Regions from separate parts of the Halomonas qinghailakensis genome, predicted to be linked through region 2. Evidence: predicted binding sites of a transcription regulator. Region 2 holds the regulator's gene; each other region holds the start of a gene.
What was found. Region 2 encodes sigma-54, which starts transcription at its own class of promoters, with help from an activator protein. Its sites were predicted from a motif close to TGGCACNNNNNTTGCTNT; they were not measured.

Region 1 (3,131 bases), 1.4 Mb from region 2:
CCAAGCTCTCTCTAGCCAGTTTTCAAGCTCGCGAACGTTGCCTGGCCAGTCGCTTCCCATCAACGTTGACCATACTTGATTACCCAGAATTTTTTGCCGCCCGTAGCGTTGGTTAAGGCGTTCCAAGCAGGCTTCCACGAGGTCGGGGATATCTTCTCGGCGGTCGCGCAAAGGGGGAAGCGTGACCGGTATGACGTTGAGACGGTAGTAAAGGTCCAGACGAAATAGCCCCGCTTCTACTTGTTTAGCTAAATTCTGATTCGTGGCGACGACTAAGCGAAAGTCCACTTTGCGTGGCCTCGTATCACCTAGCCGGGTAAGGCTTCCGTCCTGGATGACTTTTAGCAGTTTGGTTTGCATTAATAAGGGAAGCTCACCAATTTCATCCAGAAACAGCGTGCCGCCTTCCGCTTGTTCTAGTAAGCCAGCTTTTCCTTGGCGAGCTGCGCCGCTGAATGCGCCTGGCTGATAGCCAAACATCTCAGACTCAAATAAATTTTCGGGAATGGCCGCACAGTTAACCTCAATAAAGGGGCTATTACTGCGTTGACTCCAGCGGTGCAGCTGTTTGGCAAACGCGGTTTTCCCCACGCCCGACTCTCCCAGCATCAATACATTGGCATCTGAAGGTGCAACTCGCTTGAGAAGCAAGGCGACTTCACGCATAACGTGGCTTCTCGCCTGCAGGTTATCCAACGCATCGTCCAGCGCTTGTTCCTCGGCATCGGGGGCTGCTTGGCTGCGCTTTAAGTGTTCACTAAAGCGCTTCTGGAGTAGTGCGTATTCATCTTGCAGGAGCTGTAGATCAGTTAAGTCTCTGGAACGGCTAATAACACGCTCTAATTTTCCATTCACAAAGACAGGGTAGGCTTCAGCAATCACACGGCGACCGGTGCCCGTTACCTGCATTAGTTGCGCTGGCTGTTGGGTGCGCATCACTTCTAAGGTGATGGATGGCTTCAAGATGCCTTTTTGCTGAAGCTGGTAAACGCTACTGCCTAGCAGCTCTTCCCGGGGCGCGCCGTAAACGGCTTCAGCGCCGGGACTGATATCAAGTACTTGGCCCTCTCCGCTGACGATAAAGAAGTGGTCGTTAGCGGTTTCCACAATGGTTTTTAGCACGCACTTATCGATTTCACTCACAGCGATTGTCTCTCGAATAACCTTTAATGCATTTTTGCATCGATGATGCATAGATGACTTAAGTGTACGTGATTTTAATTCATTACTGCATCGATAATGCCTGAATGCCCTATTATTAGGGCGTTCAGGGACTTGGCATGGTCTGTGCAACGTAGTCGTTATCAGTACGCACGACAGCGCTACAACATGAACAACGCCAAGGAGATCTGTATGTCTGACTTTAATCAGCCGCTCGGGGGCAATAGCATGCCGCGCTTTGGTGGCCCTGCCACCATGATGCGTTTACCCGCTCAGGAAAGCGCTGCTGGTTTAGATGCTGCGTTTATTGGTATTCCAATGGATATTGGTACGTCTAACCGTCCTGGTACGCGTCTTGGCCCCCGCCAGATTCGTGATGAATCTCGTATGCTTCGGCCCTATAACATGGCGACCCGCGCCGCGCCGTTTGAAAGTTTACAAGTGGCTGATATAGGCGACGTGCCCATCAACACGTTTCACCTGCCCAAAAGCGTCGACATCATCACCGCCTTTTATGATGACGTGCTTAAACACAACTGCATTCCGTTAACGCTGGGTGGCGAACACACCCTGACACTGCCCATTTTACGCGCCATTGCCAAAAAGCATGGGCCGGTGGGGCTGATCCATATTGATGCCCATGCCGATGTGAACGAGCACATGTTTGGTGAGCCGATTGCCCATGGCACGCCGTTTCGCCGCGCCCAGGAAGAAGGCCTGTTAGCCCACGGCAAAGTGGTGCAAATCGGCCTTCGTGGTACCGGTTACGCCGCTGAAGATTTTGATTGGTGCCGAAATCAGGGTTTCCGCGTTGTTCCCGCTGAAGAGTGCTGGTATCGCTCGCTGGCTCCCTTGATGGAAGAAGTGCGCGAGCAGATGGGCGATGTGCCTGTTTATATCAGCTTCGATATCGATGGTTTGGATCCTTCCGTTGCACCAGGAACGGGAACGGTAGAGATGGGCGGACTGACCTCAGCCCAAGGGCTGGAAATTGTGCGCGGTGCGGCAGGCTTGAACATCGTCGGCTGTGACTTAGTGGAAGTATCGCCTCCTTATGATCCCAGCGGTAATACCGCATTGATGGGCGCCACACTGCTGTACGAAATGCTCTGCGTGCTGCCGGGCGTAAAGCACAGTGATTAACCAAGCAAGCTAACGCTAGTTACCAAAGCGTCGGTCTAACAAGGCGCTAATTATAAGAGCTTACAGGGAAGCACTGCTTCCCCTCGGACGCCACCAGCCCACCTCTAATAATCACTTCCAATAGGTGAAAGAAATGTCTTACTCCCAAGTAAAATTGGATGACGCCGATCCATCGGCTCCAATCCATCGCGCTCATTTGCTGAAGTTTCTAATTCCATCGTTGATTGGCGTCCTTTTGTTTTTGGTGCCTTTTCAAGTAGGAGGATCGATTAATATTGGTATGGGATTGATGGCCGATGGACTGCAGTCCCTGCTTGGCTCTGCACTACCCGCCATTGCCATGCTAGTACTATGTTTATCCGTAGTGATAACGCTTTATGTAAAAGTGGCGAAGCCTAACTGGGCACAACGAGGTCACTTTCACGATATGTTTGACGTAGACACTATCTGGGTAGTGATGCGCATATTAGGTGCGATTTTTGTCGTCATGACGTTTTTCCAGGTCGGCCCCGAATTTGTAACGGCGCCGTTTACTGGCGGCGTAATGCTCAATGATTTGGCACCGGTGCTACTGACGTTCTTCTTCTTTGCGGCGATTCTCCTACCGTTTTTGGTCGAATTCGGCTTTATGGAGTTTATCGGCACCATGGTGCGTAAGCCGTTTCGGGTAATTTTTAATCTCCCGGGGCGCAGTGCTATCGATGCGACGGCTTCTTGGATGGGGTCAGGCACTGTGGGTGTATTGATCACCGCTCAGCAGTATGAGCAGGGGTATTACAATGGCCGCGAGGCATCGGTCATTGCAACTAACTTTTCAGTGGCTTCCA
Region 2 (3,131 bases):
CGGCTAAACACTTCTTGGCTGTCTAAACTTGGGATGTTTTGTGCAATGAAGGTGCTGAAAAACTCCAGCACCCTCTTTTTACTGCCCCCAGGAACGTCATAGAGAACGCGCTCTGGGGGGAGGATAGTTTCCAACGTCATTGAATTAACGCACGCCTGCGCCTTGGGCGCGAGCTTGTGCTTTTTCCTTATGTTTAACGAGTTGACGATCAATTTTGTCTGCTAGCGCATCAATGGCTGCATACATGTCATTATCTAATGCTTCTGCGTGTAGGTCTGCACCGGCAGCATGCAGCGTGCAGGCAGCTTGCTGGCGCTCCTTTTCAACAGATAAGGTCACTTGTACGGTAGTAATATTGTCGTAATGGCGCTCAACGCGTTCCAGCTTTTCATTAACATAGTCACGCAAGGCGTCAGTCAGTTCTACGTGATGACCAGTGATATTTACTTGCATTGACGTGCTCCTTATCCGTCGGACTGTTCTTCGATTGTAACCCTTTTTGCGCTATTGCAAAGCCCTTAAACAGACTTTGTCTCTTTAGCGCTGTTTTATCAGCGTAAGCGGCGACGTTCGCTGGAAGAAGGAATGCCCATCGACTCGCGATATTTGGCCACTGTACGCCTCGCTACATTAATGCCTCCCTCTTCCAAAAGCGATACAAGACGGCTGTCTGAGAGAGGTTTGCCAGGCGGTTCATCTTGCACCAGTTTTTTGATTCGTGCACGGATGGCGGTGCTAGAGTGGCTGTCACCTCCGTCTTGCCCGCTCACTTGGCTGGAAAAGAAGTATTTGAGTTCAAATACGCCGCGCGGGGTATGGATATATTTCTGGGTGGTGACCCTGGAAATAGTAGATTCATGCATTTCCACAGCGTCTGCGATATCCGCTAAAATTAACGGCTTCATAGCTTCTTCGCCGTGTTCCAGAAAGCCTATCTGGCGAGCGATAATTTCTCGGCCAACACGCAGTAGCGTATCGTTTCGGCTTGAGAGGCTCTTGATTAGCCAGCGCGCTTCCTGAAGGTGCTCCTTTAAAAACTGGTTATCCTGGCTTTTGTCAGCCCGTTTGATAAGACTTGCGTAGTCAGGCTGAATACGCAGTCGTGGCAGTGCTTCTGGGTTTAGTTCCAGGTGCCAGCCTTCGTTGTCATGGCGAACCACTAGGTCTGGCGTTACATAGCTGTCATCGGTGTCTCCAAATGCGCTGCCTGGGCGAGGATCAAGGCTGCGGATCAAACGAATTACATCATCTAGCTGATCATCACCCAAGCTTAAACGTCGCTTTAACAAACGCACATCATCCTTACCGAGCGCTTCAAGAAATTGACGCACTAGCCTCTTGGCAGGCATAAGCAGCGGTGTATCTTCCGGTAGTGAGGCGAGCTGCAACATTAAACATTCGCGCAGATCACGAGCAAATACGCCGGTGGGTTCAAACTGTTGAAGACGCAGTAAGGTTGTTTCAACTTCACGCTGGCTAAGCCCTTCATGACCTTGGGCCTTAAGCCCCTCGCGGATGTCATTGAGGGGCTGAGTTAGATAGCCATTAGCATCCAGAGCATCTATAAGGCTTTCTGCGATGGCATGGTCGCGAGAGGAGAAATCCGTCATGGCGAGCTGCCAAAGTAGGTGGCCATGTAAGCTTTGACCAGCGGCTTGACGTTCAAAATCAGGCCCCTCGCCGCCGCTGCTATGGTTGCCTAGATCCTGATAAGTGTCTGACCAGTCACTATCAGTGGAGAGTTCGTTAGGAATGCTGTCGGACCATTCCGTTTCCTGGGGTTCACTAACAGCCTGTTCGCCGAATTCGTCTTCCTGCTCAAGCATTGGGTTGGCATCAAGTGCTTGCTGAATTTCTTGACGAAGGTCCAATGTTGATAGCTGCAGCAGGGCAATCGCCTGCTGCAGCTGGGGTGTCATGGTCAGCTGTGTGCCGATACGCAATTGAAGAGAAGCTTTCATGACCATCTGAGAACCACTCGTTTATCAGAAAGCTCCACCCTAGTGCGAGTTATGGTTTGGTGCAAGTGCAATAAGCATGCCACAGACACAATTTTTCAGGCAGGTGGTTGTTTACAGGCGAAAATCAGCACCTAAATAAACATCTCTTACCTTTTGGTTGTTGAGAATTTCTTGTGGCGGGCCGCTAGCGATGATGTGACCGTCGCCAACAATATAGGCGATATCGCAAATATCCAGCGTTTCTCGCACATTGTGGTCAGTAATCAATACGCCTATATGACGTTTTTTAAGTGCTCGGATAATTGCTTTAATGTCGCCTACTGAGATCGGATCGACGCCAGCGAACGGCTCGTCAAGCAAAATAAAGGCAGGTTCTGTTGCGAGGGAGCGAGCAATCTCAACACGTCTACGCTCTCCACCTGAAAGGCTCATACCTAAATTGTCGCGAATGTGGGTGATATGAAAATCTTCCAGTAGCGTCTCAAGACGTTGTTCGCGGGCGCTGTGATCAAGTGCTTTACGAGTCTCCAAGATTGCCATGATGTTATCGGCAACGGATAGTTTGCGAAAAATAGAGGCTTCTTGAGGCAGATAGCCAATCCCTGCCATGGCGCGCTCGTGCATAGGAGCATGCGTTAAATCAAGCCCATCAATGCCTACTTTTCCTGCATCAGACTTTACTAGGCCGACAATCATATAAAACGATGTTGTTTTGCCTGCGCCGTTAGGGCCAAGCAAACCGACGACGCTGCCTTGAGAGATCTCTAAATTTATGTCCTTAACCACGCGACGGCGTTTATAGCTTTTGGCTAAGTGATGGGCATAGAGTGTTTTTATCGGCGCCTCTTCGAATGTTGGTTTTGATGATGTGGTCTGAGGTGCTGGCTCTGCGCTATTTGTCGCCACTGGGCGCTCCCTATTGTTCTGGCTGAAGCGTCATTCGGATACGTTGTGGCTCACCGCCACTCACGTCAGAGCGGGCCTGAACCACGCCTTGGTCAATGAAATACTCTAATCGGCCGCCCTGAAAACGATCTGTTTGCTGGGTAAGTTCGGCTTGATCAATCAGTTCTACTCGGCGTTCGGCCACATGATAGATAATCCGCTTTGCCCAGCCTTCCATCGGGCTAGCCTGACCTTCGGGTTGGTTGCGTATATAGGCTCGCTCAC
Region 3 (3,131 bases), 1.3 Mb from region 2:
GTGCTGCTGCCTGTGGCCGCGCTTCTTTGGTTAATGCTTCTAATCGCTGGCGCATAACCGCTTCGGCTACTTGGCTACGCTCTACATACTCCTTGCGCCGAGTGGCAAACCGCTTACCTTTAGAGACAAGGTAAATCGTTGATGCCCCTCGCTCACGTTGGAGCGCATGAATAAAACCACTAATGTCGCCAACGATCTCTGAGGTGGTGGCTAAATGGTGCAGACTGTCGATATCGCATCGAAGGGCAGTTAAGAGTAGCTGTTGGGCTGAAGACATAATCGTTTCCTTTAACTCCCCGCCTGAGATGAAAGCCCCTCTATGGTGTGAAGCGCCTACAGAGGGGTAAGTAGACATTAGCGTAGTGAAAGTGCGCCTGCGTTCGTATCATCGCCGACTGCATCACGATAGGCTGTTGCTTCTTCGGTTTCTGTTGCATCGCTAAAACGGACTACCAGCACGCACGAAGCGAGTACTAAGACGGTAATGCCAAGATAAAAAAGCCCTTCTTGGTAACTAAGGCTTTCACTACGGAATAAAAAAGCGGCAGAGACAGCACCGACATTGCCACCTGCTCCCACGATACCGGCGACTGCCCCCAGTGCTTTTTTATTGATGAAGGGCACCACGCCAAAGGTTGCCCCTTCGGCCATCTGCACAAATAGACTAAATACCAGCATGATGCCGATTGCGAGGCTTAAAATATGCATTTGTGAGAAGGCAATAAGCGCGATGCCTTCACACAGCAGGGCGATAAATAGCCAGCGTACGCGCCCCTTTAAACCGCCTTGCTTGGCTAATAGGTCTGAAAAGACACCGCCAAGAGTACGGGCGAAAATATTCATCAGGCCAAATAAACCTGCGATTAACCCAGCGGTTGCCAGGGTCAGGTCAAACTTGTCGAAGAAGTAAATAGCGGCAATATTGTTGATGGTTAGCTCAACGCCAAAGCAGAGACCATAAACAATAAACAGCGCCCATACGCGAATATCTTTTGCTGCGGCTAGAAAGCTTTGTACTGCGCTATTTTCACCTGTGGCTTCGGGTAGTTCACCGCGGGCACGCAGCTCGCTAAAGTTGCCATCGGGGGCGTCTTGGGTAAACAGCCAATAGCCAATCCCAGTAAAAAACAGCACCACACCAGGTACCACCATGGCAAGACGCCACCCCAGCGTTTCACTGACGCCAAGCATTAGCAAACCCGAAAAAATTAACGGCATTAGGATTTGTGTTGTTCCACCGCCCAAGTTTCCCCAGCCAGCACTGGTGGCGTTGGCGGTGCCAACCACATTCGGCGCAAACATCATCGTGGTGTGATATTGGGTAATTACAAAAGACGCGCCGATGGCACCGATGGCTAAACGAGCGAGTAAGAAAGTTTCAAAGCTATTGGCAAAACCTATACCCATGACCGGCACGGCCCCCAGCATCAACAAACCGGTATAGGTTTTACGAGGTCCAATTTTGTCGCACAGCACGCCAATGAGCAGGCGGACAATAACGGTAATAGCAACGGAGGCAATAATGGTATTGCCGATCTGGGTTTGAGTGAGTGATAAATCTTCACGGACCACTGCCATCAAGGGAGCGATACCAAACCAGCCAAAAAAGCAGATATGGAACGCGAACCATGAGAAGTGGAAAGCACGCATTTGAGGAGTAGAAAAATTTAGTAGCCGGATGCGGTTAGCTTTATTGCGAATGTCCATGGATGGCCTCACAGAGCAAGCATAATACGAGTGGGTCAAAACAGGCGCTTTTAAAAAAGCACTATGTTGTTGACGAGAACATGCCTTCGCCATTGAAGGGCAGGTTCGACGCACTCGTACCCGTTGGGCCTGGTCCACGCCTACCATCATTTAGTAAGAGTGAAGCAATTAGTTCGCCATAAGACAGTTTTGCAAATAAAGTCAGGGAGTTATTTTACGTGTGATGGATAGGAAGTTTGCTATGTACGTTGCTGATGCACCACAGTGATACAGTTATGGCACAGATGTGCGACATGTGGGTGCCGGTTAGTCGTGTAAATAAACAGCATCAATATCCAGCGTTGAACGCTCACCAATCGCGTCAAAGTGCGTTTCTAACCAGCGCTCGGCAGCAGCGCGACCTTGTTCAAACAGATAACATAGAAATGCCCACTCTGAGTTCATTTTGCTCGATACTGAGAGATCCTCCAGCGCCTGTTCACCACTAATGCGGTGGAAGAGCGCTTGCTGATAGCAGTTTTCTATTCCTTGCTCATCTAGTGTGCGTTTGAGCAGTGCAATCATGCGTATTTCTTTAATCAGGGCTGAATTAAAGGTGATTTCGTTGAGGCGGTTCATGATGGCTGAGGCAGAGGTAGGTACTTCTTCCCTGCTAATAGGGTTAATTTGTACCAGCAGAATGTCTCGGGCACTACACTCCTCCATTAACGGAAATAGCGCAGGGTTGCCCATATAGCCGCCATCCCAATACGCCTCGCCTTCTATCTCAACAGCTTGAAATACAAAAGGCAGGCAAGCAGAGGCCATGACCGCATCTACACTCATTTCTTCGCGGCGAAAAACGCGCTGTTTTCCGGTGCGAACGTTAGTAGCTGTCACAAATAGCTTAAGCTGCTCACAGCGCCTGACACGTTCAAAATCAATATGTTCGGCGACAATATCGCGTAATGGATTAATATTAAGAGGGTTCAGTTGGTAGGGGGAGACCAGGCGGCTTAAAAGATCCATGGCCACATAACCTGGTGAATGATCGAGAGACCAGTTACCGGTCAGCACGTCTAGTGGTGAGCGACGAATTGGACTTGCCATACCCGCTCGGCTAACCGCTTTCCAAAACTGGTGCAGCGCTTGGCGAGCTGTCTCTTTGTTACCGCGGGTAAGGGCATCTGCCATGACCACACCGTTCATCGCACCAGCGCTTGTGCCACTGATGCCTTCAATGTCGATACGGTCGTCTTCAAGCAATCGATCGATAACCCCCCAAGTGTAAGCGCCGTGGGCACCTCCGCCCTGTAAGGCAAGGTCTATCTTTTTGATCTGCGACATCACTTTTCCCTGCTGAGTGGGTGATTAAATGCGGTAACCCACCCAGCATGGCATAAAAGCATGTGTTTAGTGTATGCCAGTTAAAAAGGTGTACATCA
Region 4 (3,131 bases), 390 kb from region 2:
GCCAATACCATCATGACTGGCAGTGAAATTTAAATAAGTACACTGCTTAGGCAGTACCGGCAGGCTAGCAAGCCAGGACTGCAGAGTGGTCGCTTCACCGCGGGTGAGTGTATGTAGCAGCAGCGGTGGCAATGCGAACTGATAAACCATATGGGCTTCGTCGGGTGCGCCATTGGCAAGTCGCTCTAGGCCAAAGTAACTGATGTTTTCTGCGTGAGGAACATTGGTCTCGGTAATTAGCAGCGTGCCCGGTGATATTTCATCGACAATGGCGCGCAGTAAACGCACGACGGTGTGTGTCTCTGGAAGATGAATGCACGATGTTCCCAAACGTTTCCATAAAAATGCCACAGCATCCAGGCGAATGATACGCACGCCCTGTTGGAGGTAAAACAGCAAAATGCCAACAAATTCTAGCAATACGTCAGGATTTTCAAAATTTAAGTCGATCTGATCTTCCGAGAAGGTTGCCCATACATGGCGGGTTCCCCGACGCGTAGAAATAGGCACGAGCAAGGGGCTGCTGCGTGGTCTAATTACCTGGGAAACATCAGTTTCCGGTTCAACCTCAATAAAGTAATCGCGGCCTGGCAGGCTGCCGGTTAAATAATCAACAAACCAGAGCGATTCGCGAGACACGTGGTTAAGCACTAAATCTGCCATCACGTCGTAGTGGCTGGCCAGTTCGCGTATGTGCTCCCAGTTACCCAGCTCTGGATTAACCTCTCGGTAATGAATAACTGAGAAGCCGTCGTCGCTGCTCCATGGAAAGAAGGGCAGCACATGCACGCCGCTAATGCGCTCACCCAGATAGCGTTGAAGAAATTCATTCAGTACCGCAAGAGGGGGAGCGTCATCTGCCACAATGGAATCACCGTAACTAATGATCCACTGATCTTTTTCGCTCCACGTTGGTGCATGACCCTCTTCTCCCGCGGTAATTTCTGTTACGCGTGGAGCCGTTGATACGTGACGAAAGTGCTCAATGTGCTGTCCAAGGCGGCGCTGTACCTCGCTGGCGCGGGGGCCGTAGAGGTGCGAAAGGAAGTGGTAGACCGTCTGCTCAAATGGGGTCATGGAGTGTCCTCTTAAACAACCTACGACAAACGCTGCAGCTTGTGTGCCAAATCGTTACAATGCTAGGTTAACGCCGCGTTTAATAAAGCGACTATTTTTGCTTGCAAGTGCCTCTTTACTGCATATCGTTGTAGCGCGTGGCGACTTTACTGCTAACAATAGTTCATAATATGCCGATAAGTGCCGTTCTCTGCACAGGCTGACACGCTGCACGTACTGACAACAGGTTGACTGCCATGCATTGCCCTTTTTGTGGTGCTAATGATACTCGAGTGACCGACTCGCGGCTGGTAGCCGACGGTGACCAGGTGCGCCGTCGTCGCCAATGCGCTAGCTGTCAAGAACGCTTTACTACCTATGAAACCGCAGAACTCATCATGCCGAGAGTTGTGAAATCCGATGGCTCACGGGAAACGTTTAACGAGAGTAAGCTGCGGGCAGGCATGTTGCGTGCGCTTGAAAAGCGCCCAGTCAGTGCCGAGGCAATAGAAGCTGCCGTTGAGCGTATTCGCCAATCGCTTCGTGCCCGTGGAGATCGCGAAGTCAACGCGCGGGATATCGGTGAAGCCGTCATGAAAGCGTTAAGCAAGCTCGACCAGGTCGCCTATATCCGCTTTGCATCGGTATACCGTAAATTTCAAGATTTAGACGAATTTCGCGCTGAGATAGACCGTCTTTCTCAAGATCCTGGTGATCATCTTGCACCCGCCCCCAGCGACCCACATCGCGGAGAGGGTTGATGAAAGAGTCGATAAAAGAGCCGATGGAAGAAGGGTTCACTAGCGCTGACTATCACTTTATGGCGCGTGCCTTGCAACTAGCGGCTAAGGGGCTTTATACAACCGACCCTAACCCTCGAGTGGGCTGCGTTATTGTCCGTTACGATCAACACACTGAAGGGCAAGTGGTGGGTGAGGGGTTCCATCTGCGTACTGGAGAGCCTCATGCAGAAATTCATGCGCTTAACGCAGCGGGTATAAAAGCGGAAGGTGCCACTGCCTACGTCACGTTGGAGCCTTGCTCCCATACGGGACGCACAGGCCCTTGTGCTGTTGCGTTAGCGGATGCTCGCGTTGCACGAGTGGTCGTGGCCATGGTTGATCCTAACCCCCGCGTTAGCGGTAGCGGTATCCAGCGGCTAAGGGATGAGGGTATCCAGGTGGAGGTTGGCCTGTTAGAGCAGGATGCACGTGGATTAAACCCTGGTTTTATTTCGCGTATGCAGCGCAAACGTCCTTTTGTACGCTTAAAAATGGCCATGAGTCTTGATGGTCGTACTGCCATGGGGTCAGGAGAGTCGCAGTGGATTACTGGGCCAGAGGCGCGTAGCCAAGTGCAGCGTTTGCGCGCTCGATCAAGCGCTATTTTAAGTGGCGTTGAGTCCGTTATTATGGATGATTCACGGCTGACAGTGCGCGCGGAACAGCTGGCGCTTGATAATGCAGAGGCGGTCAGTCAGCGCCAGCCGCTGCGTGTCATCTTAGATTCACGCCTGCGTCTACCGCTAGCGGCAGCCTGTCTTCGTGAACCAGGGCGCACGTTGATTATTACCACCGAACATCACAGTGACGAAAAACGTCAAAAGCTGGAAGCTGCGGGTGCGCTTATTAAGGTAATGCCTGCGGATCAAGAAGGTCGAATCGACCTCGCGAACATGCTGAGCTGGCTAGCTGAGCATGAGCAGATAAACGAACTGCTCGTTGAAACCGGTGCTACTTTAGCAGGCGCGCTGTTAGAGGCGAACGCGGTGGATGAGCTGCAGTTGTTTGTCGCGCCAACGCTGTTGGGGGGTGAAGCTCGACCACTATTTGCGTTGCCCGGTATGACCCGTATGGCTGACCAAAAACGTTTGACTATTAAAGAAATTCGCGCCGTTGGGAGTGATTGGCGAATAATCGCTGAACCTCGCACTGACTAGCGCACAGGGCCAGAGCAAGGTACCCTGACGCGCGAAATCGCATGTATTGCGACCACTTATTTTGGAGATTCCATGGCGCATTCCTCTTCAGAGGGTTTGTCCCCTATCGCTGAGCTGGTGGAAGATATCCGCCAGG

Region 1: the regulator sigma-54 is predicted to act here: its motif matches at 1,277-1,294, upstream of speB (agmatinase).
Region 3: the regulator sigma-54 is predicted to act here: its motif matches at 1,869-1,886, upstream of M0220_RS03445 (NarK family nitrate/nitrite MFS transporter).
Region 4: the regulator sigma-54 is predicted to act here: its motif matches at 1,109-1,126, upstream of M0220_RS13170 (sugar phosphorylase).

Annotation. Positions count from the first base shown of each region.
Region 1 covers NZ_CP096973.1:1,857,706-1,860,836, forward strand. The annotation lists gene M0220_RS08780 (sigma-54 interaction domain-containing protein) at 1-1,143, opposite strand, end outside; gene speB (agmatinase) at 1,354-2,304, shown strand; gene M0220_RS08790 (YjiH family protein) at 2,438-3,131, shown strand, end outside.
Region 2 covers NZ_CP096973.1:3,242,667-3,245,797, forward strand. The annotation lists gene ptsN (PTS IIA-like nitrogen regulatory protein PtsN) at 1-140, opposite strand, end outside; gene hpf (ribosome hibernation-promoting factor, HPF/YfiA family) at 145-453, opposite strand; gene M0220_RS14715 (RNA polymerase factor sigma-54) at 552-1,967, opposite strand; gene lptB (LPS export ABC transporter ATP-binding protein) at 2,073-2,798, opposite strand; gene lptA (lipopolysaccharide transport periplasmic protein LptA) at 2,878-3,131, opposite strand, start outside.
Region 3 covers NZ_CP096973.1:737,680-740,810, reverse strand. The annotation lists gene M0220_RS03450 (nitrate regulatory protein) at 1-277, opposite strand, end outside; gene M0220_RS03445 (NarK family nitrate/nitrite MFS transporter) at 355-1,707, opposite strand; gene M0220_RS03440 (patatin-like phospholipase family protein) at 2,014-3,033, opposite strand.
Region 4 covers NZ_CP096973.1:2,853,439-2,856,569, forward strand. The annotation lists gene M0220_RS13170 (sugar phosphorylase) at 1-1,077, opposite strand, end outside; gene nrdR (transcriptional regulator NrdR) at 1,314-1,817, shown strand; gene ribD (bifunctional diaminohydroxyphosphoribosylaminopyrimidine deaminase/5-amino-6-(5-phosphoribosylamino)uracil reductase RibD) at 1,817-2,995, shown strand; gene ribBA (bifunctional 3,4-dihydroxy-2-butanone-4-phosphate synthase/GTP cyclohydrolase II) at 3,068-3,131, shown strand, end outside.